DNA from 4 places in the Pseudomonas sp. Irchel 3A5 genome. Region 2 is predicted to be linked to each of the others. Evidence: predicted binding sites of a transcription regulator. Region 2 holds the regulator's gene; each other region holds the start of a gene.
The links. The regulator sigma-54, encoded in region 2, starts transcription at its own class of promoters, with help from an activator protein. The targets are predictions, from matches to a motif close to ANTGGCATNNANNTTGCTNT.
Positions count from the first base shown of each region.

Region 1: the regulator sigma-54 is predicted to act here: its motif matches at 3,927-3,946, upstream of CKW31_RS21055 (circularly permuted type 2 ATP-grasp protein).
Region 3: the regulator sigma-54 is predicted to act here: its motif matches at 5,319-5,338, upstream of CKW31_RS10975 (flagellar hook-length control protein FliK).
Region 4: the regulator sigma-54 is predicted to act here: its motif matches at 3,504-3,523, upstream of CKW31_RS13710 (CmpA/NrtA family ABC transporter substrate-binding protein).

Region 1 is NZ_FYDU01000013.1:122,354-130,077, forward strand. Features, by position in the region: gene CKW31_RS21040 (cytochrome c) at 1-552, shown strand, start outside; gene CKW31_RS21045 (transglutaminase family protein) at 696-1,514, opposite strand; gene CKW31_RS21050 (alpha-E domain-containing protein) at 1,511-2,470, opposite strand; gene CKW31_RS21055 (circularly permuted type 2 ATP-grasp protein) at 2,483-3,892, opposite strand; gene CKW31_RS21060 (ribonuclease E inhibitor RraB) at 4,407-4,748, opposite strand; gene CKW31_RS21065 (hypothetical protein) at 4,994-5,230, opposite strand; gene CKW31_RS21070 (LTA synthase family protein) at 5,772-7,724, opposite strand, start outside.
Region 2 is NZ_FYDU01000008.1:161,739-169,462, forward strand. Features, by position in the region: gene mlaD (outer membrane lipid asymmetry maintenance protein MlaD) at 1-329, opposite strand, end outside; gene mlaE (lipid asymmetry maintenance ABC transporter permease subunit MlaE) at 329-1,126, opposite strand; gene CKW31_RS15150 (ATP-binding cassette domain-containing protein) at 1,126-1,935, opposite strand; gene CKW31_RS15155 (KpsF/GutQ family sugar-phosphate isomerase) at 2,223-3,197, shown strand; gene CKW31_RS15160 (HAD family hydrolase) at 3,211-3,735, shown strand; gene lptC (LPS export ABC transporter periplasmic protein LptC) at 3,749-4,321, shown strand; gene lptA (lipopolysaccharide transport periplasmic protein LptA) at 4,308-4,853, shown strand; gene lptB (LPS export ABC transporter ATP-binding protein) at 4,854-5,579, shown strand; gene CKW31_RS15180 (RNA polymerase factor sigma-54) at 5,765-7,258, shown strand; gene hpf (ribosome hibernation-promoting factor, HPF/YfiA family) at 7,389-7,697, shown strand; gene ptsN (PTS IIA-like nitrogen regulatory protein PtsN) at 7,711-7,724, shown strand, end outside.
Region 3 is NZ_FYDU01000006.1:5,235-12,958, reverse strand. Features, by position in the region: gene fliH (flagellar assembly protein FliH) at 1-522, shown strand, start outside; gene fliI (flagellar protein export ATPase FliI) at 512-1,870, shown strand; gene fliJ (flagellar export protein FliJ) at 1,877-2,326, shown strand; gene CKW31_RS10990 (STAS domain-containing protein) at 2,630-2,932, shown strand; gene CKW31_RS10985 (fused response regulator/phosphatase) at 2,937-4,643, shown strand; gene CKW31_RS10980 (Hpt domain-containing protein) at 4,726-5,040, shown strand; gene CKW31_RS10975 (flagellar hook-length control protein FliK) at 5,374-6,753, shown strand; gene fliL (flagellar basal body-associated protein FliL) at 7,019-7,522, shown strand; gene fliM (flagellar motor switch protein FliM) at 7,532-7,724, shown strand, end outside.
Region 4 is NZ_FYDU01000007.1:222,460-230,183, forward strand. Features, by position in the region: gene CKW31_RS13700 (NarK/NasA family nitrate transporter) at 1-1,109, opposite strand, end outside; gene CKW31_RS13705 (ANTAR domain-containing response regulator) at 1,529-2,104, opposite strand; gene CKW31_RS13710 (CmpA/NrtA family ABC transporter substrate-binding protein) at 2,118-3,326, opposite strand; gene CKW31_RS13715 (quinone-dependent dihydroorotate dehydrogenase) at 4,448-5,473, shown strand; gene rmf (ribosome modulation factor) at 5,591-5,806, opposite strand; gene CKW31_RS13725 (hypothetical protein) at 6,047-6,301, opposite strand; gene rlmKL (bifunctional 23S rRNA (guanine(2069)-N(7))-methyltransferase RlmK/23S rRNA (guanine(2445)-N(2))-methyltransferase RlmL) at 6,374-7,724, shown strand, end outside.

The DNA.
Region 1 (7,724 bases), on a different contig from region 2:
GCTGCAGAAATATCCGCAGCACCGGTGATTCAGCCCAAAGGCGCAAAGGCCTGGCTCGCCATCGAAGACCCGTCTCATCCCTGGCCTGCTATCAACAACGGCACGCACAGCGCTGGCCCGTTCTATCTGGTGTGGACAGACCCATCGGCCGATAATATTGGCCGCGAAGAATGGCCTTATGCGATGAGCACCCTGAAAGTGCTGGCGTCCGTGAGTGAACGATTTCCCGCGTTGCTACCCGACCGGAAACTGGCGGCTGAAGATCCGATAAACAAAGGCTTCGCGCTGTTCCAGAAGAATTGTCTGGCCTGCCATCGACTCAACGCTGCCGGGGATTCACAACTAGGCCCTGACCTGAACCAGCCTTACAGCCCTACTGAATACTTCAGCGCCGGATATCTACGCCAATACATTCGCAACCCACAAAGCCTGCGGGAGTGGCCGCAAGGCAAGATGCCTTCCATCCCGAAGGAGGTCTTGTCAGATACCGAACTGGATCAGGTGATTGCCTATCTGGAACACATGGCGGCGCGGCGCAAGGCGGGGGAATAACAATAAGCGCAGCGAGGGCCCGGCACGCCTCGCGAACAAGTTCGCTCCTACCGGTTCAGCACCGTGTCAGGTAGGAGGCAACTTGTTGGCGAGTGGGCTTGATCATGGCGCCTGGGCATCAATGGCTGATGAGCCCCCTTTAATCACTGATGCTGCGCCTGCATCATGACCTTCGGTGCGCCAACCATCGGCGAGACCAGTACCTTGGCGTGCATCTGTTCACTACCACCGCCGCGGCGCATACCGCGGACAGGGCAGGCATCCAGGTAATCCAGACCTACCGCCAGTTTCAGATGACGCTCCGGGATCGCCAACCGATTAGTCACATCAAAACTGTACCAGGCGTCGTCAATCCACGCTTCGGCCCAGGCATGGCTGGCCAGATGTTCGCTGTCTTCGCTGTACAGATAACCGGACACGTAGCGCGACGGAATTCCGAGGCTGCGTGTGCAGGCGAGAAACGCATGGGTGTGGTCCTGACAAACACCGGAACGGCCCGCAAAGGCTTGCGCGGCGCATGTATCGACCTCGGTAGAACCCGGCGTGTAAGTGATGTACTGATTCAACGCGTGCATCAGATCAATCAATGCCGTGCGGTCCTTGCGCGTTTTGCATTGCTGATCGGCAAACGCCCGAATGGCCTCATCAGGCTCGGTCAGACGGGTGAAACGCAGAAACGGCAGCGGTGACTGACTTTCATGTTCGGCTTCACGCTTCTCGTCGATTTCAACCTGGCCGCGTGCGCCGATGATGATCGCCTCATGAGGCTCATCCATGCTCAACACATGCAGAATGTTGCCGAACGGATCGATCTGCGCGCGCACCGGGCGCGGCAGGGTCAATTGCCAACTAAGCACTTGCTGGCGCTCGCTGTCGTGTGGCGTCAGACGTAAATACTGGATGCTCGCGCGGACCTGATCCTCATAGTGATAGGTGGTCTCGTGGCTAATTGAGAGTCTCATGCAGCCTCCAGGTAAGAAGTGTGAATGGCGTTACCCAATTGGGCCAGCAGCGGGATGAATTCGTTCAACCACTCGTGCAAGCCCTCCTCCAGTATTTCGTCGATCCCGGTGTAGCGCAGACGTGCATCCAGCTCAGCTGCCAGACGTTGCGCAGGGCGGCCATTGGCACCCGGCAGGCTGGCAAGGATCTGATCCAGCTCTTCAAGACAGGCACTCAGCGAACGGGGCACGTCGGGGCGTAACAAAAGCAGTTCTGCAACATGCCTCGCGCCTGGCGCATCGCGATACAGCTCCGTGTAGGCTTCGAAGGACGACAATGCCCTCAACAGCGCGCTCCACTGGTAATAACCATGAGCCGAGCTGTCGGCATCCACATTGGTGTCCGTGCCACGCAGTTCGAGCATTTCATAGCGAGCATCGAGCATGCGCATGGTGTTGTCGGCGCGCTCGATGAATATGCCCAGGCGAATGAAACGGAATGCGTCATGACGCATGATCGTGCCATATGTGGCACCACGAAACAGGTGCGAGCGCTCTTTGACCCACTCGCAGAAACGACTCATGCCGTATCGGGTCAGACCTTGTTCAGCGATGCCGCGAATCTCCAGCCAGGTGGAGTTGATGTTCTCCCACATGTCCGCGGTGATTCGACCGCGTACCGCGTGAGCACTGGCCCGTGCGGCCCCCAGACAGCTGTAAATACTGGCCGGGTTGCTCGCGTCCAGCGCGAAAAAATGCAGCAGCCGTTCGGCATGCAGCTCACCGTGACGCTCCAGATAATGATCCAGCGTGCCGGTGATCAGCAGTGGCATGGCCAGTTCATCAAGACCGTCACCACGCCCATCCTGAGGCATCAAAGACAACGAGTAGCTGACATCCAGCATCCGGGCGAGGTTTTCTGCCCGCTCCAGATAACGCGACATCCAATATAAATCCGAGGCAGTTCTACTTAGCATTGGCAGGCATCCTTAATCCTCGACCACCCAGGTGTCTTTTGTTCCGCCACCTTGAGACGAGTTCACCACCAGCGAGCCTTCACGCAGCGCGACTCGGGTAAGCCCGCCGGGTACGACGCGGGTTTCACGACCAGAAAGGACAAACGGGCGCAAATCGATATGGCGCGGTGCGATGCCGTTCTCGACGAAGGTCGGACAGGTCGACAGGCACAACGTCGGTTGCGCGATGTAAGCATGCGGCTTGGCTTTGATACGCGCGCGGAACGACTCGATCTCCGCAGCCGTCGAAGCGGGCCCGACCAGCATGCCGTAACCGCCCGACCCTTGAGTTTCCTTGACCACCAGTTGCGGGAGATTGGCCAGCACATGGGACAAGTCAGCAGGCTTGCGGCATTGCCAGGTCGGCACGTTCTGCAGGATCGGTTCTTCATCCAGATAGAAACGGATCATGTCCGTGACATATGGATAAACCGATTTGTCGTCCGCGACACCGGTGCCAATTGCGTTTGCCAATACCACATTGCCGGAGCGATAGGCCGACAGCAAGCCTGGCACCCCCAGCATCGAATCAGGGTTGAACGCCAATGGATCGAGGAATGCGTCGTCTAGACGACGGTAGATAACATCCACCGCTTTCGGTCCATCGGTGGTGCGCATGAACACGCGATCATCACGCACGAACAGGTCCGCACCTTCAACCAGCTCGACACCCATTTCCCGGGCGAGGAACGCATGTTCGAAGAACGCACTGTTGAAACGGCCCGGCGTGAGTACCACCACGCTCGGATTATCCAGCGGGCTGGAGCTCTTCAACGTGTCGAGGAGCAGATTCGGATAGTGATCAATAGGCGCAATGCGCTGCGCGGCGAACAGCTCGGGGAACAGACGCATCATCATCTTGCGGTCTTCGAGCATGTAACTCACGCCGCTAGGCGTGCGCAGGTTGTCTTCCAGCACGTAATACGTGCCGTCACCATCACGCACCAGGTCGACCCCGGAAATATGCGAATAGAGGTCGCGGTGCAGATTCAGGCCCTGCATCGCCAACTGATATTGCTCGTTGGCCAACACCTGTTCGGCGGGGATCACCCCTGCCTTGATAATCCGCTGCTCGTGATAGAGGTCGGCAAGGAACATGTTCAGCGCCTTGACGCGCTGAATACACCCGCGCTCAACCACCCGCCACTCGCTGGCCGGAATGCTGCGTGGAATCGTGTCGAAAGGAATCAGGCGCTCGGTGCCCTGCTCATCACCATAGAGCGTGAACGTAATCCCGGCGCGATGAAACAATAGATCGGCTTCACGCCTGCGCTGAGCCAGAAGCTCAGGGGGCGTCTCACCCAGCCAACGGGCGAATTCCCGATAATGCGGGCGGACTATACCGCCAGCATCGTACATCTCATCATAAAAGGTGCGGATCATGCCGTACTCCTTGTCACCACGGACACCAAGGGCCTTCGCAAGGCCCGTGCCATCGGCATAAACGCTTAAATATCAACTGGTTACATAAAAATCGAAAGCCAACCGCACCATTCCTGTGCAATAAGCTTCCCAACCAGTTCTCCTACGCCTCATTCGGAAGCGTTATTCAACTGCAAAAACTATGACCAGCATAGCCAGAGTTGATTTCACGAGACGATATCGTTTGTCGATAATCAGCGACATCCGAAACACACCGAATTTGTATGCCCCGTTTAAAGTCGCTGTCGAAAATACGAGCGCGCTGCCAGTACCGACTTCCAACCGGGCTGTCCTGACCGAACTTCCCTTTGTGCCACTCGCTGAGTGGCTTTTTTTTTGTCTACCGAAAACTGAACAGATACACCGGTAGAGCCGAGATACTCTGTTTTGCGTTTAGAACATACAAACTAAAACCGGCCAATTCCCAGGCATTTGCCTGGTAATTGACCGGCGATTCACCCTGTCATAGCGCGTTTCATGCGTGTAGCCGCCGGATCTCCTGTCTCACTCCCCAGCCCTCGACCTCTCCGTCCAGCGGAGTAATCGCAGCCTGGAAATCCTGCTCGAAATCACCGATGCCGTCATAAGTCGCGTGCATGACTTTGCTCAATTGCAAGTGCCAGGCACCGTCATCCCGAACATTGATCTGAGTATTGAGAGATTCGCCGCGGTACTGATCTGCAGCCTGCCTTGCCCGTTCCTCGTCCGGGAAAATGGCGTAGAACTCGATGGGATGGATACGTGCGAAGTCAAAACCGCTTTCTTTCATGCGGCGCAGCACGTTGCTGCTGATGTCCTCTTGATAGGCTGTGCTCATGAAACGTCCTCCTATTCAACGATAGATAGAGTTTCAACATTCCCTGCGCGCCGCTCGCGGCAGCGCCACTACACAGCAGATACTCTGCCATACGGGATCAAGCATGTAGCTGACAAGGCCGAGCCTGTTGCCAGACTGGCATCGACATGGAGAAAACGGGAGAAACGCTTCACCCGTCTCACTTGCAGAGTAACCCCATCATTGGTCTTCTGCCAATTCCCGGCGGGGCCATTTTTTCAATGCACTCAGAAAACCTCTTTGATCGAGATGATCTGCACAGCGTTGTGTTCTTTCAAAGACTTGGCCGTGGGCTCGGCTATGCGGCCGTCCAGGTCATTCATGTCCAGCTCGTCAGCGACCGGAACCAGGATGTGGCGAAGACGCTGGGCGGCCTTCTCCTCGCTGGGCAGCTCCTCGGATTCCATCACATGGCTCTGTTGCACACCGTCTTTGTCGAGATACGAAATGTTCCACTGTTTCATCAAGGTCTCCTCGGCAGCCGACAATGCGGCTTACGTGATCTTGACCTTTTGACGCGAGGATTCGTTCACAGGATTTGCAATCACGGCAGTGCGTCGGAACAACGGGCACGCGTGGTCTTGCTGGAGAAAAAGGTGGTGCAGTGGTTCAAGCATGATGCCTCGCGAACAAGTTCGCTCCTACCGGTTCAGCGTTATTTCAGGTAGGAGGCAACTTGTTGGCGAGAGGGTTTCACGCGGTGATCCAGACCCAACACCTCGCGAACAAGTTCGCTCCTACCGGTTCAGCGTTATTTCAGGTAGGAGGCAACTTGTTCGCTAGAGGGTTTCACGCGGTGATCCAGGCCCAACACCTCGTGAACAAGTTCGCTCCTACCGGTTCAGCGCTGTTTCAGGTAGGGGGCAATCTGTTGGCGAGAGGGTTTCATGCGGTGGCTCAGGTCTACGTCCCACAAGCAAGTTCGCTACAGAACATAAACGCGGCGTTTGCCACACAACAAAAAGCCCCTGCACGAGGGGCTTTTTGTTTTACATCACCAGCAGGTCAGTTTTTGCTGGCTTCGACCCCTGCAGTGTTATCCAGCAGGCTTTTGGTTGCCGTTTGCAGGAAGCTGTCGAGCTTCTCGCGCATCTCTTTGGCATCAGGCGCATTCGGAATCACTTCAGCATGCGGCGTATGTCCCAGGGTGTAGGACAGAACCTTAGGCTCCATATCCTTCGGTTCAATCAGAATCCGGTCTTGAGTGACCAAAGCAACTGTCTGCTCACCACCCGACGGCTTGATCACGCCAAAGCCCGTGTCGCCAGCCGGCAGATTGAGCAAGTCGCGTCCCCAACACTGATGACGGGTTTCGCCACCAAGACGACCCATGATCGTCGGCACGATGTCGATCTGGGTTCCTACAATGCTGCTGCGCTGCCCGAATTTATCTTGAACACCTGGGGCGATGATCAGCATCGGCACATTGAAGCGTCCCAGATCCATTTCAGTAATCTGCTGATGATTACCGAAACCGTGGTCACCCACTACAACAAACAGGGTTTCCTTGTAGAACGGCTCTTTTTTGACCTTCTCGAAGAACTGGCCCAGCGCCCAATCCGAATAACGCATCGCAGTGAGGTGCTCGTCCAGCGAGCCTTGACCGGTAACTTTCTCGACCGGCAGATTGGTCGGCAATGCATAAGGTGTGTGGTTGGAAAGGCTTTGAAGCAGCGCGTAGAAAGGCTTGCCCTTCTCCGCACGCGCTTTCAACTCCTGCGCGCCACGATCAAACATGTCTTGATCAGAAACACCCCAGGTCGGATCAGAGAACACTGGATTGACGAAATCTTCACGACCCACAAAATTGGTCATGCCCTGATTACTGAAGAAACCTGACTGGTTGTCCCAGGCGAAGTTACCGTTATAAACATAGACGTCGTCAAAACCACGGGCACTGAGCAACTGCGGCAGGCCAGACAACTTGTGCGCGCCTTCAGGCATGCGCATCAGGTACTCGAAAGCTGGCAGATTGGGGAAGCATGCCATGGTGGCGAACATCCCCTGGTGGGTGTGCGTACCATTGGAGAAGAAGTGATCGAACAACAGTCCTTCTTTGGACAACTTGTCGAAGTAAGGCGTGATGTTCGCCTCATCACCCAGCGCGCCCACGGCATGTCCCGCGAAACTCTCCATCAGGATGACAACGACGTTTTTGATTGGCAGCGTATTCTCTACCGGTGGCGTGAAGTCGCGGCGGACAGAAGCGATATCGCCATCTACCAGTTTGTCGTGACTGGTCAACAGCATGCTACGCACGATCTGCTCCGCCTCAGCCTCAGGCAACGTGGCTTTCCAGGCATTGTCGCGATGCGATGACATGCTGGCCTTGGCCGCGGCGATCAGCGTCAGGGTGCCGTTGAGTCCCAGCGTGTTGGCGAAATTGGATTCCGTGGTGTAAGCATCCCCCCAGCGCAGCGGCGGCCCTTGGCGCAGCGTGCCACGCACGGCAATAACAGCGATCAGTAGGCAAACCACGAAGACGCCAATACGTGCATACCAAGGCGCAACAGTGCGATTGCTGGCATCGCTGACACTGAACTCACCACGCGGGCGAGTTACACGATCAACCCCTTTGAATACCAGGCTCAGCAGCCATGTAACCGCAGCCCAGGCCAGCAAATAGCGCACCACCGGAAAGCCGTACCACAACATGCTCAGAACGGTCTTTGGATCTTCCTTGACGTACTGGAACACCAGTCCATTCAAGCGCTGGTGGAACTCGCGGTAGAAGTCCATCTCCATCAGGCCTAGAAACAGCGTGATGCTGGCAACCAAAGTCAGCCAGAAACGAAAGAAGCCTCGTGCAGCCATGGCCCGGACGCTGAACAACGAGAGCAGCAGCGGGACAACCAGGTAAACCGTCAGACGCAAGTCGAAACGCATGCCGTTGAACATCGCCTCGACAAAGGCAGAGGCTGGTGTATCGCCGATCATCTCGCGGTTATAAACCAGCAA
Region 2 (7,724 bases):
TTCTCACCGAGCAAGCCAGCGGTCAAAATCGATGCAGTGGAATCGAGAGGCAGGTTATTCACCTTTTTCTGGACTTCCATGGTCACCCGACCTGTGAAGGTATCGCGATCAAGATCGATCGCCGTGACCTTGCCAATTGTGACGCCAGCCATGCTCACCTTGGCTCTGACAGTCAAACCGGCAATATTGTCGAAATTTGCATAAAGTTTATAAGTATCAGTGCTGGCACTGGAGCTAAGACCGCTGACGCGCAGGGCAAGCAGGAGCAAAGCCAGAATCCCGGCCAGCAGGAACAGGCCTACACCTGTTTCGATGGTGCGGTTTTGCATCAGAAATCTCCAAACATCAAGGCGGTCAGAATAAAGTCCAGGCCCAGCACGGCCAGGGAGGCATACACGACTGTTTTCGTCGTGGCACGACTGATCCCCTCCGAGGTGGGTTCACAGTCATAACCCTGGAAAACGGCGATCCAGGTCACAACGAACGCAAATACGACGCTCTTGATGACTCCGTTAATCACATCATCAACGAAAGAAACGCTGTTCTGCATGTTCGACCAGAAAGAGCCTTCATAGACTCCCAGCCAGTCAATCGCTACCCAGGACCCTCCCCAGATACCCACTACGCTGAAGATCATGGCCAGCAGCGGCAGGGAAATGAACCCGGCCCAAAGACGTGGCGCAACGATGTACTTGAGCGGGTCGACGCCGATCATTTCCAGACTGGACAACTGCTCGGTGGATTTCATGTTGCCGATCTCGGCGGTCAATGCCGAACCTGCACGACCAGCAAACAGAAGCGCAGTAACCACTGGCCCAAGTTCTCGCAGAAGTGTCAGGGCAACCATTTGCCCGACGGCCTGCTCCGAACCGTACTTGGTCAGAATGCTGAAACCCTGCAGCGACAGCACCATGCCGATGAACATGCCCGACACGACAATAATCGCCAGCGACATGACCCCAACCGAATAGAGCTGCCTGACCAGCAACTGAAAACTACCGCCAATCGAGCTGCGCCCCAGCAAGGCGTGAACCAGGAAAATCGCCGAACGCCCGAGCACAGCCAGGATATCGATTGCGGCACGCCCGAGAAGGCGTACTCGCTCCATTAATGACTTCTTGCGCATCAGCGCTTCCCCAAAAGATCTTCGCGGTAATCCGGCGCCGGATAATGAAACGGCACCGGGCCATCCGGGTTGCCGGTCATGAATTGACGAATGCGGGGGTTGTCCGAGCCCATCAGTTCCTCGGGTGTCCCCTGCCCCAACACCTGACCGTCGCCAACAAGGTAGAGGTAGTCAGCAATACTCGCCGTTTCGTCCAGATCATGAGAGACCACAACACTGGTGATACCGAGCGCATCATTGAGCAGCTTGATCAGACGAACCAGCACACCCATCGCAATCGGGTCTTGCCCCACAAATGGTTCGTCATACATGAGAATCTGGGGGTCGAGGGCGATCGCCCGAGCCAGCGCCACGCGACGCTTCATGCCACCTGACAGCTCGTCGGGCATCAGATCGATGGCACCACGCAGCCCCACCGCCTGCAACTTGAGCAGGACAATGTCACGAATCATTTCTTCCGGCAGCTCGGTGTGGACCCGCAACGGGAAGGCAACGTTCTCGAACACATCCAGGTCAGTGAACAGTGCTCCGCTCTGGAACAACACGCCCATGTGCTTGCGCGCATCGAACAGATCGCTGCGCGACAAGGCGGGCAGGTTCTGCCCGTTGACCCACACTTCGCCCGCAGAAGGTCGCAACTGGGCACCCATCAACCGCAGCAAAGTAGTTTTGCCGCTGCCAGAAGGCCCCATGATGCCGGTGACTTTGCCGCGGGGAATACGAATATCAACATTATCGAAAATGCTGCGCGTACCGCGCCTGAAGGAAACGCCCTTCAGCTCGATCGCGTAGGCGTTATCGGCGCTCATCTAAACTCCTTGCGATGCAGCCTCACGTTCAGCTGCCGAGTCCCTGGCGGGAGACATGCTGTCTCGGTGGGCGGAACAGCGGCGAACTATACCACCGCAATAAGGCCCCGCCAAAGGGCGAAGACGATCAATCAATATCGCTATACACAATTTGCGACACTTCCTACAAACGAGCTCTACCAATCGCTACACAGAACGATTAAACGCAAAGCTTGACGATCAGACGTGAGGGAATCGCGCATTACCGCTATAATCGCCGCCTTTTAACCGGCCGACCGATTTTTCACATGAATCAATCCAGCGACCTGATCCAGTCAGCACAACGCACCATCCGCCTCGAAATCGAAGCTGTGGAGGGTTTGTTAGCGCATATCAACGCAGATTTCATCGAGGCCTGCGAGATGATTCTCGCGAGCAAAGGACGCGTTGTCGTGGTGGGCATGGGTAAATCAGGACATATCGGAAAAAAAATCGCTGCTACTCTGGCGAGCACCGGCACCACCTCGTTTTTTGTTCACCCTGCCGAAGCCAGTCATGGCGACATGGGCATGATCACCTGCGATGACATCATCCTCGCCCTGTCAAATTCGGGAACAACGGCTGAAATCGTCACCTTGCTGCCCCTGATCAAACGTCTCGGCATCAAGATGATCAGTCTGACGGGCAACCCGTGTTCAACCCTGGCTGAAGCAGCCGACGTCAATCTGAGTGCCCGCGTAGAGCATGAAGCCTGCCCGCTGAATCTGGCTCCGACCTCTTCGACGACTGCGGCACTGGTCATGGGCGACGCCCTGGCAGTAGCGCTACTGGAAGCCCGGGGCTTCACGGCTGAAGACTTCGCTTTTTCGCATCCGGGTGGCGCGCTGGGCAGACGCTTGCTGCTCAAGGTCGAGCACGTCATGCACGTCGGCGAACAACTGCCGAAAGTACAGCGTGGCACCCTGCTCCGCGACGCACTGATGGAAATGACCCGCAAGGGCCTGGGCATGACGGCGGTTATCGAGACTGATGGACGACTGGCCGGGATATTCACTGACGGCGATCTGCGCCGCACTCTGGATCGTCCGATTGATATTCGCCTGGCGACTATTGATGACGTGATGACCGTTCACGGCAAGACGGCCCGCCCTGAGATGCTTGCAGCTGAAGCATTGAAAATCATGGAAGACAACAAGATCGGCTCACTCATCGTCGTTGACGAAAATGATCATCCGGTCGGAGCTTTCAACCTGCAGGACCTGTTGCGCGCAGGCGTCATGTAATGGAGATGTGCAAATGACTACCGATCTGCTGCAACGCGGTAAAAATATCAAACTGGCCATCTTCGACGTCGACGGCGTACTGACCGACGGTCGCCTGTATTTCCTTGAAGACGGTAGCGAATTCAAGACTTTCAACACTCTGGACGGCCAAGGCATTAAAATGCTGATCGCCTCGGGCGTGGCAACGGCCATTATCAGCGGCCGCAAGACGCCGGTCGTTGAACGCCGTGCCAAGAATCTCGGCATTGAGCATCTTTATCAGGGCCGCGAAGACAAGCTTGTGGTTCTCGACGAACTGCTCGGCCAGCTCGGCCTGAATTACGAACAGGTCGCCTATCTGGGTGATGATCTGCCAGACTTGCCAGTCATCCGGCGTGTCGGTCTTGGCATGGCGGTGGCCAATGCAGCAACTTTTGTCCGGCAACATGCCCACGGCATTACCCAGGCACGCGGCGGCGAAGGCGCAGCTCGCGAGTTCTGTGAATTGATCATGAGCGCTCAAGGCAGCCTTGAAGCCGCCCACGCAGCCTACTTATAGACAGAAGCCATTTATGCTTAGCAAAAGAATTCGAACGTTTCTGATCCTCGGCGTGCTGGCATTTTTGCTGGCAGCCGCAGGTTATTGGAACATCAGCCCGGAAAGCTTCATGGAGCAACCGGCTGCAACGGTGGACGAAAGCGCCATCGATTTTTACGCAATCAATGCGCATAGCGTGCAGTATTTGCCGGATGGCAAGTTGCAGTACGAAATGACAGCAGACAAGGTCGAGCACATCAAGGCCACCGATGTAACAATGCTCACCACGCCAGACTTGCAGATGTACCGTGGCACCCTCTTTCCCTGGCATATCCAGAGCAAAACGGGTGAGGTTTCCCCTGGTGGCGAGCAAGTCGAACTGATTGACTCGGTTCGCGTAGCACGAACAGACGAAAAAAAACGTACGACCATTATCACCAGCAGTCGAATGACCGTATTCCCGCAGAAGCAATATGCGCAGACCGAGCAAGCCGTTAGAATCGACGGCGCGGGCGGTGTGACTACGGCCAAGGGAATGAAAGCGTATTTGAACGACAGCAGGATGGACCTGCTATCTAATGTAAGAGGACAGTATGAGGCTCGTTAAAACCCTTCCTTTTTTGCTTGGCCTGGGTGCAGCACTGGGAAGCGCGAGCGCCTGGTCCCTGCCGACTGATCGCGATCAGCCGATCCACATTCAGTCCGACGACGCACAACTCGACGACAAGAAAGGCGTTGCCACCTATAAAGGCAACGTAATCATCACCCAGGGCTCGATGAAGATCACCGGTAATACCGTGACCATCACACGTAATGCCCAAGGTGAAGTCGATGTGTTCACATCGGTCGGCAACCTCGCGTACTACGAGCAGAAGCCGTCTGTAGACAAGCCTATCGTTCAAGCCTACGCGATCACTATCCAGTACTACGCTGCGCAGGATCGTATCGTTCTGATCGACAAGGCCAAGGTCATCAACGATGGCAACACGTCCGAAGGCGAGAAGATCGTTTATGACACGGTCAAACAGATCGTCAGCGCTGGTCGTGCCAATGGCGGCAGCAAGGTGACAACACCACGCCCGCGTATTGACATGGTTATCCAGCCGAAAAAGAAAACCGACCAGCAGAAGGCCCAGTAAATGGCGACGCTGAAAGCCCAGCATTTGGCTAAGAGCTACAAGGGCCGTCAGGTCGTTCGCGATGTGAGCCTGTCCATCGAAAGTGGTCAGATCGTAGGATTGCTAGGGCCTAACGGCGCTGGCAAGACCACCTGCTTCTACATGATTGTCGGCCTGGTTCAGGCTGATCAAGGGCGAGTGCTGATCGACGACCTGGATGTCAGCCACCAGCCCATGCACGGCCGCGCACGCGCAGGTATTGGCTATCTGCCTCAGGAAGCCTCGATCTTTCGCAAGCTGTCGGTAGCCGACAACATCATGGCGATTCTCGAAACTCGCCAGGAGCTGGACCGTGACGGACGCCGCAAGGAGCTGGAAAGCCTGCTGCAGGAATTTCACATCACTCATATCCGCGACAATATGGGCATGAGCCTGTCCGGTGGTGAGCGCCGCCGGGTGGAAATCGCACGCGCACTTGCTACCTCACCGAAATTCATCCTGCTCGACGAACCGTTCGCAGGCGTGGACCCGATTTCCGTAGGCGATATCAAACAGATCATCCACCATCTGAAAGCCAAGGGCATCGGCGTATTGATCACCGATCACAACGTCCGTGAAACCCTGGACATCTGTGAAACCGCCTACATCGTCAACGACGGGCAGTTGATTGCCGAAGGCGATTCGGAAACCATTCTCGCAAATCAGCTGGTGAAAGAGGTTTACCTCGGCCACGAGTTCCGCCTGTAAAAAGAACTGTGGTGCCCGGCTTTCAAGGCGGGCAGGACTGGGCCTTGGTGCTGATGGTTATTAAATGCCAGCACGCTCTAGTCAAACACTTCAGTTTCAGGCATATAATTTGCTTATGTACGCGCCCAGGCGCTCGGTAGTGGATGGCGCATGTGCGCCGGCGAATAAGGTGTTAAGCCCCAGCCATGAAACCATCGCTAGTCTTGAGAATGGGCCAGCAGCTGACGATGACGCCGCAGCTGCAACAGGCCATCCGCTTACTCCAATTGTCGACACTGGACCTCCAGCAGGAGATCCAGGAGGCACTGGAGTCGAACCCTATGCTGGAACGCCAGGAAGAAGGCGACGATTTCGACAACGCCGACCCATTGGCTGACAACATCGAGCAGAAACCTAATCCTGATGTCCAGGAGCCGACTTATCAGGAGTCCGCTCCTACTGTGGACAATCTGGAAGAAGGCGACTGGAGCGAGCGCATCCCCAACGAGCTGCCGGTCGATACCGCGTGGGAAGACGTCTATCAAACCAGCGCCAGCAGCCTGCCCAGCAATGATGATGACGAGTGGGACTTCACCACTCGTACCTCTGCCGGTGAGAGCCTGCAAAGCCATTTACTCTGGCAGTTGAACCTGGCGCCGATGTCCGACACCGACCGCCTGATTGCCGTGACCCTGATCGATTGCATCAATAACCAGGGCTATCTGGACGAGACTCTGGAAGAGATTCTCGACGCCTTCGATCCCGAGCTTGATATCGAGCTCGACGAGATTGAAGCCGTGCTGCACCGCATTCAGCAGTTTGAGCCCGCCGGTATCGGCGCGCGCAACCTGAGCGAATGCCTGCTCCTGCAATTGCGTCAGCTCCCGGCAAAAACCCGTTGGCTCAGCGAAGCACAGCGACTGGTCAGTGACTACATCGACCTGCTGGGCAGCCGCGACTACTCGCAGCTCATGCGCCGCATGAAGCTCAAGGAAGATGAACTGCGGCAGGTCATCGAGCTGGTGCAAAGCCTCAACCCTCGCCCCGGTTCGCAAATCGAATCCACCGAAGCTGAATACGTGGTGCCTGACGTCATCGTGCGCAAGGACAACGAACGCTGGCTGGTTGAGCTCAATCAGGAATCAGTCCCGCGCTTGCGCGTGAATCCGCAGTACGCCGGTTTTGTCCGCCGCGCCGATACCAGCGCCGATAACACGTTCATGCGCAATCAGCTGCAAGAAGCACGCTGGTTCATCAAAAGCCTGCAAAGTCGTAATGAAACCCTCATGAAAGTGGCAACGCAGATCGTCGAGCATCAGCGCGGCTTCCTTGAGTACGGCGATGAGGCGATGAAACCACTGGTCCTGCATGACATCGCAGAGGCCGTAGGCATGCACGAGTCGACCATTTCTCGTGTAACCACTCAGAAATTCATGCATACCCCCCGTGGTATTTACGAGTTGAAATATTTCTTCTCGAGCCATGTAAGCACCTCCGAAGGCGGTGAATGTTCGTCCACAGCCATTCGCGCGATCATCAAAAAACTGGTTGCAGCGGAAAATCAGAAAAAGCCGTTGAGTGACAGCAAGATCGCTGGTTTACTGGAGGCACAAGGCATTCAAGTAGCCCGTCGCACAGTAGCCAAATACCGCGAATCACTTGGCATTGCGCCGTCTAGTGAACGCAAGCGACTGATGTGACGAGAGGTACAGTAGTAACCGCCCGAGCACTGGCCCGAATCGGTTCTACGCAACCCGGTTGCTAGCCACAGCGTTCCAGTGGCAGGCAAAAGCCTGCCTCTTTATGCACTGGCAATAAGGAGAAAGCGGTATGCAAGTCAACATCAGTGGACATCAACTGGATGTGACCGACGCCCTACGCGACTACATCACCGAAAAACTCGGCAGACTGGAGCGCCACTTCGACAAGATCACTAATGTGCAGGTCATCATGGAGGTCGAGAAGCTTAAACAGAAAATCGAAGCCACCCTGCACATCCCCGGCTCAAAGGTCGTCGCCAATGCGGAACATGATGACATGTACGCGGCAATCGACCTTTTGACCGACAAGCTGGATAGACAACTGCTCAAGCATAAGGAAAAGCAGCTCAGCCTCCTTCAGGGTGCAACGGCTCGCTGATACCCCCAAAAACATGATCCGATTAGA
Region 3 (7,724 bases), on a different contig from region 2:
GTGGCCCTGAAGGGCAAGCTTGCCAGTCTCGAGTTGCTCATGACCCAGCTGTTTGATCCGATCGCCAGCCAGGACAAGCAGATCGAGCAATCGGTCATTTATCTGGTGGAGCACATCGCTCGCAAGGTTATCCAGCGGGAGCTGACCACAGACTCCCGGCAGATTGGCATTGTCTTGCGTGATGCGCTGAAGCTGTTGCCAATGGGCGCCAATAATGTGCGGATCTTCATCAATCCACAGGACTTTGATCTGGTCAAAGCCTTGCGCGAGCGTCATGAAGAAAACTGGCGCATCGTTGAAGATGACACCTTACAGGCCGGTGGTTGCCGGATTGAAACCGAGCACAGCCGGATCGACGCCAGTATCGAGACACGCCTGACCCTGGCCATCGGCAAAATGTATGACCAGATGCACGAGCAGTCGCTGCATCCGGCGGCCCCCGACTTCAGTCTGGATCTGGACAACGCTCCAGTCGCCACAGCGTCTGCCAACCCTGATATCGAGAAATCCGATGCGCCTTGATCGCACCAGCTTCGGCAAACGCCTGGGTTCTTATGCAGAAACCATCGAGATGCCTGTGCAGCCGGTGGTGGAAGGGCGTTTGCTGCGCATGGTCGGCCTGACGCTTGAAGCCGAAGGCCTGCGTGCCGCCATGGGCAGTCGCTGCATGGTGATCAACGACGACAGTCATCATCCGGTGGAAGTTGAAGCCGAAGTCATGGGCTTTTCCGGCAGCAAGATCTTCCTGATGCCCGTTGGTAGCGTGTCCGGTCTCGCGCCGGGAGCTCGTGTCGTGCCGTTGGCGGATACCGGCCGGTTGCCTATGGGGATGGCAATGCTTGGCCGCGTGCTTGATGGCGCCGGTCGCGCTCTGGATGGCAAAGGTGCCGTGAGAGCCGAGGATTGGGTGCCCATGGACGGCCCTACGATCAACCCGCTCAAGCGTAACCCGATCAGCCAGCCCCTCGACGTGGGCATTCGCAGTATCAACGGATTATTGACGGTCGGCCGCGGCCAGCGTTTAGGGCTGTTCGCCGGTACGGGCGTCGGCAAGAGCGTCCTGCTCGGCATGATGACCCGCTTCACCGAGGCCGATATTATTATTGTCGGCCTGATCGGTGAGCGGGGCCGTGAGGTCAAGGAATTCATCGAGCACAGCCTTGGTGAAGAAGGCCTCAAGCGTTCGGTGGTGGTCGCATCCCCGGCGGACGACGCGCCATTGATGCGTTTGCGGGCAGCCATGTATTGCACGCGAATCGCCGAGTATTTTCGCGACAAGGGTAAAAACGTCCTGTTGCTCATGGATTCCCTGACCCGTTTCGCCCAGGCGCAACGGGAAATCGCTCTGGCTATTGGTGAGCCTCCTGCAACCAAGGGCTATCCGCCTTCGGTCTTCGCCAAATTGCCCAAGCTGGTGGAGCGCGCCGGTAACGCCGAAGCGGGCGGTGGCTCGATCACCGCGTTCTACACGGTTCTGTCCGAAGGTGATGACCAGCAGGATCCGATTGCAGACTCGGCGCGAGGTGTACTCGACGGCCACATCGTATTGTCTCGTCGCCTGGCCGAGGAAGGGCATTACCCGGCCATCGATATCGAAGCGTCCATCAGTCGTGTCATGCCCGCGGTGGTCACCCCCGATCACATGAATCAGGCGCAGCATTTCAAACAGTTGTGGTCACGTTACCAGCAGAGCCGTGATCTGATCAGCGTCGGTGCTTATGTTCCCGGTGGTGATCGTGAAACCGACCTGGCGATTCACCTGCAGCCGACTCTGGTGCGCTTTCTGCGCCAGGGGCTCAATGAAAACGAGAGCATGGAGAACAGCAGTGCCCAGCTGGCTGCGGTCTTCAGCCCGGCGGCGGGTGGCTGATAAGTCATGGCCGTAAGTCGTGCAGCGCGTCTGGCGCCCGTGGTGGATATGGCCGAAAGCGCAGAGCGCGCGGCCGTCCAGCGCCTGGGGCATTTTCAGGGACAGATGCGCATCGCCGAAGGCAAGCTCAACGACCTGGAGCAGTTTCGCCTGGATTACCAGCAACAATGGATCGACAAGGGCGCCCATGGGGTTTCCGGACAGTGGTTGCTGGGTTATCAGCGCTTCCTTACTCAACTGGATACCGCTGTCGATCAGCAGCGCAGGAGTCTGGCCTGGCATCAGGACAACGTCGAAAAAGCGCGCGTCAGTTGGCAGCAGGCTTATGCCCGGGTTGAAGGCTTGCGCAAATTGGTCCAGCGCTACATCGACGAAGCCCGCCAACTGGAAGACAAGCGTGAACAGAAACTGCTGGATGAGTTATCGCAACGCTTGCCCAGGCATGCGCCGTTTTAACAACGCTTGATAGGGTGCGGCTATAGCTCGCGTCAAACATTAGAGCTGTAGGAGCGCACGAGCACCGCGAGGCCGCGATAGCGGTGTATCAGACGGGCCGCCATCGCTGCCTCGCGGTGCTCGTGAGCTCCTACAGAAAACGCGTTCCAATTCAAAGCATTACGGTATCTGTGAATGGAGCCATTCAGTTTTCACCCGCTTGCCCCTGCAACCTCCCGAAAAATCGGCCTTCAATCAATTTGCCGCCGCTCAAAGGCGGTGCTAAACCTTGATTACGTGACGTACGTCTCTCAGGAATTCTACATGCCGGTCACTTCTGAGCTTTCTCCCGACGGTCAGCAACTGACCATCTCGATCTCTGGGCGTTTTGATTTCGCTTCCCATCAGGATTTTCGTGAAGCTTATGAAAGGTCCGGCAGCGAGCTGCGTTATGTTGTCGACCTGAGTGGTACCACTTACCTGGACAGTTCGGCGCTGGGCATGCTCTTGTTGCTGCGGGATCATGCCGGGGGCGAGCGTTCCCGGATTCGTCTGATCAACTGTTGCCCCGATGTCATCACCATCCTGACCATCTCCAATTTCTCAAAGCTTTTCCAGATAGGTTGAAACCTTGCAACCGTCCAGCGAATCCCTGTGCATCCTGATCGCTGACGACAACGCCAGTGACCGCCTCCTGCTGTCTACTATCGTGGCCCGGCAAGGGCATCGTGTGTTGTGTGCCGGCAATGGTGCCGATGCGATCGCGTTGTTTGAGACGGACCGGCCGCAACTGATATTGATGGACGCCATGATGCCGGTGATGGACGGCTTCGAGGCTGCCCGGCGAATCAAGGAACTGGCCGGTGAGGCGCTGGTTCCGATTATCTTCCTGACCTCGCTGACCGAAGGCGAGGCCCTGGCACGCTGTCTGGATGCCGGGGGAGATGACTTCATTGCGAAACCCTACAACCAGACGGTTCTGACAGCCAAAATCAATGCCATGAACCGCTTGCGGCTGCTGCAGGAGACCGTTCTCAGGCAGCGTGATCTGATTGCCCGGCACCATGACTACTTGCTAAACGAGCAACGAGTGGCCAAGGAAGTGTTTGATCAGGTGGCGCATTCCGGTTGCCTGGACGCAGCCAATATTCGCTATCTGCAATCGCCTTATGCGCTGTTCAATGGCGACTTGCTGCTCGCGGCCTATACACCCGCTGGTCACATGCACATGTTGTTGGGTGACTTCACCGGGCACGGTTTGCCGGCGGCGGTGGGTGCCATGCCACTGGCCGAAGTGTTTTACGGCATGACTGCGAAGGGGTTCGGCCTGGCTGAAACCCTTCGTGAAATGAACGCCAAGCTCAAGCGCATCCTGCCGGTGGACATGTTCTGCTGCGCGACAATGGTCTGTATCAACTTCAATCAGCGCCAGTTTCAGGTCTGGAATGGCGGCTTGCCTGACGGTTATTTGCTGAGTGCCGCGACAGGGGAGCGCACTGCGCTGGTTTCCCGACATCTGCCCCTCGGCGTGCTGGATTCGGGCTCGTTTGATGACCGGACCGAGGTTCATCCCTTCGCTTTGGGTGACAGGGTTTTTCTGCTATCAGATGGGGTGATCGACACGGCGGACAGCAAGGACCAGTTGTTTGGTCCGGCACGGCTACACGAAGTACTGGACGCCAATCGCGATCCGCAATTGCTGATCACGGAGATCCAGCATGCGTTGAACGAGTTCGGCGGGCGGTCCCGGGATGACGTCAGCATGGTGGAGATCACTGCTGTCGAGCAGGCAGAGCTGGGGCCGCGAACCGTGACTTACTCGGACAGCGGCACCTCCACGCCGCTGGACTGGTCATCGACGTTCGAGTTCAGGGCTTCAACCCTCAGGCGTTTCAATCCACTGCCTTATCTGTTGCAGTTGTTGCTGGAGGTGCATGGTTTGCGTCATCAGAGCGGCGCGCTCTACAGCGTGCTGACCGAACTTTACAGCAATGCGCTGGAGCATGGCGTTCTGGGGCTGGATTCCTCGCTGAAAAGTAACGCGTCAGGATTCACCCGCTATTATCAGCAGCGGGCAGAGCGGCTTGCCGCGCTGGAGAGCGGCTTCATTCGCATACATTTTCAGGTAATCCCCCTGGATGAGGGCGGCCGTTTGAGTGTGCAGGTGGAGGACAGTGGTCATGGTTTCAACATTGATACAATTCTTGCATTGCCGCCGACACTCAATGAGCTGTACGGTCGCGGTCTTGCGCTGGTGCGAGAGTTGAGTGAAGAGGCTTCGTGGTCTGAGGACGGACGGATCGCACGCGTGGAATTCTGCTGGGGGGCAAAGGCATAACCCCGGGTTCTTGATCAAAGGAGTGAACAAGGTGTCGGTCATTCATCTGGATTACAGCGTATTGACGACGTTGCAGGAAGTCATGGAAGACGAGTATCCAACCCTTCTCGATGTGTTCCTCAAAGACTCTGAATATCGCATCTCCCGTTTGCGTCAGCTTATGGGCGTGGGCGCGTTCGATCTGCAGGAGCTGAGCCTCATGGCCCACAGCTTTAAAGGCAGCAGCAGCAATATGGGTGCCCTGCGCCTTGCCGACCTGTGCCGCGAGCTCGAAGAGCGCAGCCGTCGGGAGGAAAGTGCCGGTCTTGACGACCTATTGACCGCGCTCGATCACGAATACTCGACTGTGCGTCGGTTATTCGACGCGGAACGACAGTTTTTTATCGCACACCCCTGAGTCGACTCGCTCTCTCATCAAGCAACCTCCAAAAACGACTGGATTGGAATGCATTTTCTGCAGGAGTTACCCCTGTACCCCTGACACCAAGCTGTCCCGCAGCAAGCTTGGGACCTGTAGGCGTGACCGGGGTGGCGATCCACATTGCTCGCGATTCAATCTGTCGGCAAATGAATATATCGCCTGTGCTGACGCTATCGCGGGCAAGCTCGCTCCTACACATGCGCGTCAGCTGCGAGAGCGCGGCACCATGGACACCGGGGCTGCTCTTGATCGTCTTTGGCCCGTATCTTGCTCTGTTCTGCGTATTCAGCTGTTTTCGCGGAGATCGACATGCCACTCGCCCCCAATGCTCTTCTTCAAGCCACTCCAGTGGCGGCGCAGAAGGCCAGTTCTGCCAACAACTCAGCCAGGCCGGCTGACAGTGGCAAGGACGACAACTCCAGCTTCTCTGACGTGTATGCCAAGCAGGCTCAGGCTAAATCGGCTGCGAGCGACGCTCCGGTCAAGGCCAGACCTGCCGCCGATAAAGACAAACAGGTTGCAGACAAGGCCGCGTCCGACAAGGACGATGCTGCCGCTTCGGATTCGACGACGGTTGCCGATAGCGGCAATACCTTGCCTGCCGAGCCCGTTGCCAGCGACAGTGACGGCAAGGCTGAAGAACAGGTTGATCCGGCAGTGGCGCAGATTGTGACCCCGGAACCGACCCTTGATCCGGCACTTGATCCTGCTTTGCAGGCCATTGCCAGTCAGGCCACGACCCAGCTGGACACCGACAAGCCGAAAGTTGATGTCGCTGCCGCCTCAACCGCCTTGCCGAACTTACAAGCGGCTGACCCGGCTGAGGCATCTTTCGATCCGAACGCTGATCCGCTTGAGGACATGCCCGCCCTGCAGTTTGCTCTGGAGAATGCGGCAGCCAAGGCGCAACAGGCTCAGCAGGCGCAAAATGCTCACGCAACGGCTCAGGCAGGCAAGAACGCCAAGGTCGATAACGCCGCAACGGATCCATCCCAGCTCGCCAATAACCTGGCAGCCCTGGATGAGCGTTCATCTGTTTCGGACGAGCCCAGCACCGAGAGCAGCGATAAATCATTCGACGGGTTGCTCGATGGCGGTCTCAAGGATGTCAAAGCTGCTGCTGGCGATACGCGGGTGGATAACTTCGCTGATCGTCTTGCGGCCCTGAGTCAGGCGGCGCAGCAGCCTCGCGCGGCAGCTCCGGCAGTACCCCTGATGAATCAGCCGCTGGCGATGCACCAGAGTGGCTGGAGTGAAGGCGTGGTGGAGCGCGTCATGTATCTGTCGAGTCAGAACCTGAAGTCGGCTGACATCCAGTTGGAGCCTGCTGAATTGGGTCGCCTCGATATTCGTATCAATATGGCGCCGGACCAGCAGACTCAAGTGACCTTCATGAGTGCTCATGTGGGGGTTCGTGAAGCGCTGGAAAGCCAGATGTCCCGCCTGCGAGATTCCTTTACCCAGCAGGGGATGGGGCAGGTGGACGTGAACGTTTCCGACCAGTCTCGCAATCAGCAGAACCAGGCCCAGCAGCAAGAACAGGCCAACAATGCCCGGGGCACGGGTAATGGCGGTTCGGGCGTCAATGGCGTCGACGGTTCGGACGGTATCGACGCAGATACTGGCGTTGCGATCAGTCAGCCGGTTCAGCGAGTTGTGGGTACCAGCGAGATTGATTACTACGCTTGAGTCTGTGTAGGAACGATGCGATCACGAGTGTCGTGGGACCGGCTTTAGCCGGGAAGGGGTTATTTCGGCAGATAGAGATTCAGCATCTGTCCCGGCCTCTTCCCGGCTAAAGCCGGTCCCACGTCGCACATCAACCAGTGGGCTACACATAAAAATCCACCGTGCTAACCCCCCGTCCTGACCTCCCTCTCGCAACTCTGGCATAACACTTGCTCTCCCTCTGTCACGCATTAGCGAACCCCCCGAATAGTGACGGATTATTGGCATGGCGAAGAGCGACGAAGTTAAAGAACCTGGCTCAAAAGGCAAACTCAAGCTCATCATCATTGTGGTAGTGGCTTTATTGCTGGCCGTCGGCCTTTCAGTCGGCGCGACCTGGTTTTTCATGCACAGCTCCGAGCCTAAAGTGGACCCGGCGGCTGTCGCAGCGGCTGATCCCAATGCCAAACACCCGGCCATTTTCGAAGCGCTGACGCCGGCGTTCGTGGTCAATTTCAACTCCAATGGTCGTCAGCGCTACATGCAGGTCAGCATCACAATGCTGGCGCGCAGTCAGCCTGATCTTGACGCATTGAAGGTGCACATGCCGGTCATTCGCAATAACCTGGTCATGCTGTTTGCTGGCATCCCCTTCGAATCTCTGGCATCCCCTATCGGTCAGGAAATGCTGCGTCAGAAAGCGACCGCCAGCGTTCAGGAAGTCGCCCAGAAAGAATTGGGCAAAACCGTGATCGAGCAACTGCTTTTCACTAACTTCGTATTGCAGTAGGAACACGACATGGCCGTGCAAGACCTGCTGTCCCAGGATGAGATCGACGCGCTGTTGCATGGCGTGGACGATGGTCTGGTTGCAACCGAAAACGCTGCTGAACCCGGCAGCATCAAAAGTTACGACCTGACCAGTCAGGATCGGATCGTCCGGGGTCGGATGCCGACTCTGGAAATGATCAATGAGCGATTCGCCCGTTATA
Region 4 (7,724 bases), on a different contig from region 2:
AACCAAAGGCCCATCTGATAGTCGCCGGTGTGTTGCTTGATCGAGCCCAGACCTGCCGCGAGCAGGAAACCACCGATACCACCAGCCATGCCGATCAAGCCGGTCATGACGCCAATTTCCTTGCGAAAGCGTTGTGGCACCAGTTGGAACACAGCGCCATTGCCGGCACCCAGACCGAGCATCGCTGCGACAAACAAGGCCAGTGCTGCCCAGGAACTGGGCAGGTTGAAACCAACGGCCGCGATGCAGATAGCAGCCACCGCGTACATGCCTGCCAGGGTGCGGATACCGCCAAAACGGTCGGCCAGTGCGCCGCCCAGTGGGCGCATCAGGCTGCCACCGAATACGCAGGCCGCGGTGTAGTAACCGGCAGTGACCGGGCTCAGCCCGTATTGGTCGTTGAAGTAGCCGGGCAGGGCGCTGGCCAGACCAATGAAGCCGCCGAAGGTGACGCTGTAGAAAAACATGAACCACCAGCTGTCACGATCACCCAGCGCCTTGAGGTAGTCGCCCATGGACTTGGGTTTCGCCCGCTCCGGCGCATTACGTGCCATCAGCGAAAACGCGATCAGGGTCAGGACCAGCGGGATGACCGCAAAGCCGAACACGTTGCTCCAGCCGAACGCCGCAGCCAGCACCGGAGCAATCAACGCGGCCAGTACGGTGCCTGAGTTGCCTGCACCGGCAATGCCCATCGCTTTGCCTTGATGCTCTGCTGGATACCACTGGGAAGCCAGCGGCAGCGCGACGGCGAACGATGCACCGGCTACGCCGAGGAATACGCCCAGCAACAGCGCTTGCTCGTAGGTATGGATGCCCAGATTCCAGGCAGTGAACAGCGCCAGGATAACGATGACCTGACCGATGATCCCGGCGGTTTTCGGCGACAGTTGGTCCGCCACAATCCCCATCACAAAGCGCAGCAGGGCGCCTGCCAGAATCGGCGTTGCCACCATCAGGCCGCGTTGTTGAGTGGTCAGTTGCAGGTCTGTCGCAATTTGCACCGCCATCGGACCGAGCAGGTACCAGACCATGAAGCTTAGATCGAAATACAGAAAGGCGGCGAACAGGGTCGGTTTGTGGCCGGCCTTCCAGAAGCTTGTATTCATTGAACACCTCATCTGCAAAAAGGGAGATCTGTCGTTTCGGACACGGACCCGAAACACAGGGGCTTGAAGCTGTAAAGACTTGCAGGTGGGCGTCCACGACCTCGGCAGCACCACCGACCCCGATCACTGGGGCCAAAACGCAAAAAACGCCGCAACCCGATTCGCCTTGGCGAAAGAGGTGTGCGACGTCTTTGTCGTAAAGTGGGGCAACCGCCGTTGGTTACCTGTGTTGATTAACTAGCAAAAGCTGGGCCATCTGGAAAATCGTACGATTCACCTCATTTTGTAATGCATTCCCATGTGGGAGCCGGGCTTGCCCGCGATAAGGTGTACGCGGTCTAAGTGAATAGCGTCCAGCCTGATAGTCGGAATGCCGCCCAGACCAACCTCTGCTCCCACAAATCCAAAAAATCTACGATTCACCCCAACAATTCACTCATCGCGATAATCTGCTCCGCCACCTGAATCAGCTTCTGCTGTTTGCTCATGGCCTGGCGGCGCATCAGGGTGTAGGCCTCTTCTTCTTTGCACTCCTTCATTTTCATCAGCAAACCCTTGGCCAGCTCGATGCGTTTGCGTTCGGCCAGTTGCTGGTCCCGTGCCTGAAGTTGGGCACGCAAGGCCTGATCGCTCTCAAAACGGGCCATGGCCACATCAAGGATTGGCTGCAGGCGCTGGGCGTGAATGCCCTCGACGATATACGCACTGACGCCGGACTTGATGGCCTGACGCATCACCCCCGGATCATGTTCATCGGTAAACATCACGATAGGGCGAGGTTGGTCGCGACTGACCATCACGACCTGCTCCATGACATCGCGGCCAGGGGATTCAGTGTCGATCAGGATTACATCCGGGCGAAGCGCTTCAACTCGGGCGGGCAAGTCAATAATCAGTCCGGATTCGTCGATCACCTCAAAGCCCGCTTCTCTCAGCGCGGCTTTCAGGCGGCCGACTTTTTTTGCTGTGTCATTGATCAAGAGGATACGCAACATAATCGTCAGCTCCTCATTGCGTCAGGGCGACGGCCGCATTGGCCATGGCGTGAAGCTTGAAGCTGCGGGCGTAGCCAGCCGGATCTGATCCGTCCCAGACTTTACCGTCGATCAACTGGCTGCTGCGCATCATCGCCGTCGGAACCGGTATGTCCAGCGCCTCGGCGGCCTGACGATAGAGCGCCAGTTGGTGCACGCCTTTGGCGACATTGAGGTAGTCCGGATCTTCACGCAGCAAACCCCAGCGACGGAACTGCGTCATGAACCACACGCCGTCGGACAGGTAAGGCAAATTGACTTCGCCATTGCCGTGAAAGCGCAGAGCATGGTGGTCGTGCCATTGGTTGCCCAACCCGTCGCGATAGTCACCGAGCAAGCGGGGTTCGATATAACTGGCAGGTGCATCCAGATAATCCGCGCCGCTGAGCAACTGCGCGGTGCTGCGCCGATTCTCGTCACTGGATTCGATGAAGCGACTGGCTTCCAGAACAGCCATGACCAGTGCCCGTGCGGTGTTGGGATACTGTTCAACGAATTCACGGGTGCAGCCCAGCACCTTTTCCGGGTGGTTGGGCCAGATTGCCTGAGTGGTAGCGAAGGTAAAGCCCAGTTGCTGATCCACGGCGCTGGCGCCCCAGGGTTCACCCACGCAGAACCCATCAATTCGACCAGCCTGCAGGTGCTCGACCATGCGTGGCGGCGGAACAACCACACTGGTCACGTCCTGCAGGGGATGAATGCCCTGGCTCGCTAGCCAGTAATAAAGCCACATGGCGTGATTGCCGGTAGGGAATGTCTGCGCGAAGGTCAGCTTTGTGCCGCTTTGGTGCACTTGCTGATCCAGCGCCTCAGGAGTGATCACGCCAGCGTCTTGCAACGACCGCGACAAGTTGATGCTTTGACCATTCTGGTTCAGCCCCATGAGTACGGCCATGTCGGTAGCCGCGCTTCCGCCAATACCCAACTGCACCGCATAGATCAATCCATACAGGCAATGGGCCGCGTGCAATTCGCCGCTGACCAGTTTGTCCCGCAAACTCGCCCAGGACGGCTGGCGTTTGAGGTTCAGGCTCAGACCATAGGGTTGCGCGAAGCCTTGCGTCGCAGCGACGACTATCGAGGCGCTGTCGGACAGCGGCATGAAGCCGATATCCAGGCTGTTCATCTCTGGCGCATCGCTGCCAGCTACCCAGGCCAACGGATTTCGTGTGGGCTCGTTCATAAATGTCATCTGTCCTCTGCCATGACAACTGCGGGTGGAGCGGGCGCGTCCGGTCCAGGCTGGCAGAAATCTTTCATAAAAAAAGCGTCGTTCGATCCTTCGCCAGAAAAGCAAAGACGGAACGACGCCATTGTCGATGCATCGGGCCTTCGTTGGCACGCTGCTATTAGCTTAAGCCAAGCAAGCGATATGCCAGTGCCGTTCTCACTTGATCTTGGGTATCTACACTTATTTTGTCAGGGGATGTAGCAGTTCTTGTGTACATATCCGTTACCGTGGTCAGGGCTGATACTGGTTGCGCTTTTACAGCGCGTCACTTTTGATCCGGAAGCCGGCCCAGCCAAAAGTAACCAAAACGCTCTTGCCCCATCACTCGGTCCCTCGCCTAGGCTCGGGATGCCCGCCCGCAGATCTGAAACCGTGGGCCGCCGCAATGGGCCATCCATGGCCCGGTGCGGCTAACCCGGCATCCTTGCCGGTTTACCCACGCTTCAGAATCTGCGTTCGGCCAGCGTGGTTTAACGGGGCGCCCCAGATCAAAATCAATAGCGCGGCGGCCTGACAGCCGACCTGGTTTTGTGGGTTTACCTGGTATCTGTAGGAGCTGCCGAAGGCTGCGAAGCGGTGTGTCAGACGATGTCTGTTTTGGCTTTGCTGATGTCTCGCGAACAAGTTCGCTCCTACCGTTCCGGGTTGTTACCGCTGCATTTGCTTTTGATCTGCTTTTGATTTTGATCTTGGGCGCCCCGTTAAACCACGACGGCCGGAATTCGATATTGCTGCGTGGGGCAAACCGGCAGGGATGCCGGTTTAGCCGCCTCAGGCCATGGATGGCCGGTGGCGGCGGCCCCGCGCAGCAATGTCGGATTACGGGCATGCCGAGCCAAGGCGAGGCACCTAGTGGTGGGGCAAGAGCGTTTTGCTTACTTTTGCGCTTCTCAAAAGTGAGGCGCCGTAAGGGCGCAACCCCAAAGAAGCCGTTACCGCAGCAATGGATGGTGCTCAACAGGGGTTATCTAAATACCTATACCGCAAAAGCCTGCAGGCATGCCTCGCACGCAATCGCTCAGACGTCTATAATCGCCGCCCTGAATTCAGCTTCTTACGAGCCGCGCCCGCCCATGTATAACCTGGCCCGCCAGTTACTGTTCAAACTCTCCCCGGAAAACTCCCACGACCTGTCGCTTGATCTGATTGGCGCTGGTGGCCGATTGGGCATCAATGGCTTGTTAAGCAAGGCCCCGGCGCGTCTGCCGGTGAACGTCATGGGCCTGGATTTTCCCAATCCGGTCGGGCTTGCTGCCGGTCTGGACAAAAACGGCGCGGCCATCGACGGCTTTGCCCAACTGGGTTTCGGCTTCGTTGAAATCGGTACTGTGACGCCGCGTCCCCAGCCGGGCAATCCCAAGCCGCGGATTTTCCGTCTGCCGCAGGCTGAAGCGATCATCAACCGCATGGGCTTCAATAACCTGGGCGTTGATAATCTGGTGAGTCGGGTTCAGGCCGCCAGCTACAAAGGCATTCTGGGTATCAACATCGGCAAGAACTTCGACACGCCGGTCGAGCGCGCGGTGGACGACTACCTGATCTGTCTGGACAAGGTGTACGCCCACGCCAGCTATGTGACGGTCAACGTCAGTTCGCCCAACACTCCGGGCCTGCGCAGCCTGCAGTTCGGTGACTCGCTCAAGCAGTTGCTTGAAGCGTTGCGTGTTCGTCAGGAGGCGCTGACCCAATTGCATGGCAAGCGAGTGCCGCTGGCCATCAAGATAGCGCCGGACATGACCGATGAAGAAACCGTGCTGGTCGCCGCGGCGCTGATCGAGTCAGGGATGGATGCGGTGATCGCGACCAACACCACCCTGAGCCGCGTCGGCGTCGAAGGCTTGCCCCATGGTGACGAGGCGGGCGGTCTGTCCGGTGCTCCAGTGCGTGAGAAGAGCACCCATACGGTCAAGGTACTGGCTGGCGAACTGGCTGGGCGGATGCCGATCATTGCCGCGGGCGGTATCACCGAAGGCAAGCACGCGGCTGAGAAAATCGCTGCTGGCGCGAGCCTGGTGCAGATCTATTCCGGCTTTATCTATAAAGGCCCGGCGTTGATTCGTGAGTCGGTGGATGCGATTGCCGCGATGCGCAAATACTGAGGGCAAAAAAGGGGCTCCTTCAAGGAGCCCCTTGGGCTTGCGCCCGGCGCCCGGATGGGACGCTTCTGGTTTTGATACGGCTTCAGAGATTTGATGGACTGATCGGAAGTTACCTGGTTACCCGACCGCGTGAAGTTCGTTGAGTCTGTGGATTCCCGCAGTGCCGGTCATACCGTCCCAGTTGTCGCCACGTCCTTCTCGCCAGCCATTGATCCAGGCTTGGCGCACCGACGGTAGAGTAAAAGGGCAAAGCTCACGGGATTTACCATGAACGCCGTACTGATATCCGCGTAAAAATGCTCTTTCCAACGGATCACGCTTAAGTCTTCTCATAGGGTGTTGCCCTCGTTTGTTGACTGTTATGTCCCTGAGACCTCATGTCGAGGTCGGGCAGAAAATTTTCTGCCGTTGGTACCCGCTGCCGGCGTCGCGGGCTTTAGTGTTCCCACCATTGCGGTGACAACCTGTGGTGATTTCTAACCAATGGATCGGGTGCTGTGAATGATCGTTTTGTCATAAGCACGTCATATTTGTAATAACTGGAACATAAGCAGGCAGGTGTTTCAAAGTTGATTATTTCGGCAGCCCTGAACTGGCAAGGCTTGCAAGAAATGTTGCAACTGTTTCGCAACCGCAGATGATGGCCTGTTGCAAGTAGACCTGAATCGACGAAGGGTCGCGATGTGACTTTTTATTGCGACGGTTGTCGTGCTGAATAGTATTTTTTAAATGTCCCTTGGCCATGATGGTCTGGGGATGACTGCCTTGATAGCCCGATCGGTTCGAGGTGGTCTGGCACAAATTGTGTGCCGCGCAGGCGTTCTCCAAGAAAGACGCCTGTTTTAAATCTGGTCGGGCAATGCGTTGCCCGCCGCTTATGGCTTACGCCCTGGAATACTCATGTCGGACCGTTACGAACTTTTCCTCACTTGTCCTAAAGGCCTGGAAGGGCTGCTTGCCGAGGAAGCCACTGCGCTGGGCCTCGAGGAAACCCGTGAACATACCTCAGCCATTCGCGGCAGCGCCGACATGGAGACCGCTTACCGGCTTTGCCTCTGGTCGCGTTTAGCCAACCGCGTGTTGCTGGTTCTCAAGCGCTTCCCGATGAAGGACGCCGAAGACCTGTACAACGGCGTATTGCACGTTGACTGGCACGATCACCTGGAACCGGACGGCTCGCTGGCGGTTGAGTTCAGCGGCCACGGGTCGGGCATCGACAACACCCATTTCGGCGCCTTGAAGGTCAAGGATGCCATCGTCGACAAATTGCGCATGCCCGATGGTTCGCGTCCTTCAGTGGACAAGCTGAACCCTGATCTGCGCGTGCATTTGCGTCTGGACCGGGGCGAAGCGATTCTGTCCCTGGACCTGTCTGGCCACAGCCTGCACCAGCGTGGTTATCGCTTGCAGCAGGGCGCTGCACCTTTAAAGGAAAACCTCGCGGCGGCGATTCTGATTCGTGCAGGCTGGCCGCGCATCGCGGCTGAGGGCGGCGCGCTGGCTGACCCGATGTGCGGCGTAGGTACGTTTCTGGTTGAGGCGGCGATGATTGCTGCCGACATCGCGCCAAACCTCAAGCGCGAACGCTGGGGTTTTTCCGCGTGGCTCGGTCACGTGCCAGCCCTGTGGCGCAAGCTGCACGACGAGGCGCTGGAGCGCGCTGCAGCAGGGTTGGCCAAGCCACCGCTGTGGATTCGCGGCTACGAAGCGGACCCGCGCCTGATTCAGCCGGGACGCAACAACGTGGAGCGTGCCGGTCTCAGCGAATGGATCAAGATTTACCAGGGCGAAGTGGCGACATTCGAGCCGCGCCCTGACCAGAACCAGAAAGGTCTGGTGATCTGTAACCCTCCGTACGGCGAGCGACTGGGCGACGAAGCCAGCCTGCTTTATCTCTACCAGAACCTGGGTGAGCGTTTACGTCAGGCCTGTCTGAACTGGGAAGCCGCGGTATTCACCGGCGCTCCGGATCTGGGCAAGCGCATGGGCATTCGCAGTCACAAGCAATACGCTTTCTGGAACGGTGCCTTGCCGTGCAAGCTGCTGCTGATCAAAGTGCTGCCGGACCAGTTCGTGACCGGCGAACGCCGTACTGCCGAACAGCGTCAGGTTGAGCGCGAGCACGTGGAGCCGGAAGACACCAGCCCGCTGGTGACTCCAGGCAAATACGAGAAGTACAACAAAAACGGCAACCCGATCAAACCGGCTCCAGCGGTGGTCGAGCAGCCGCGCTTGAGCGAAGGCGGGCAGA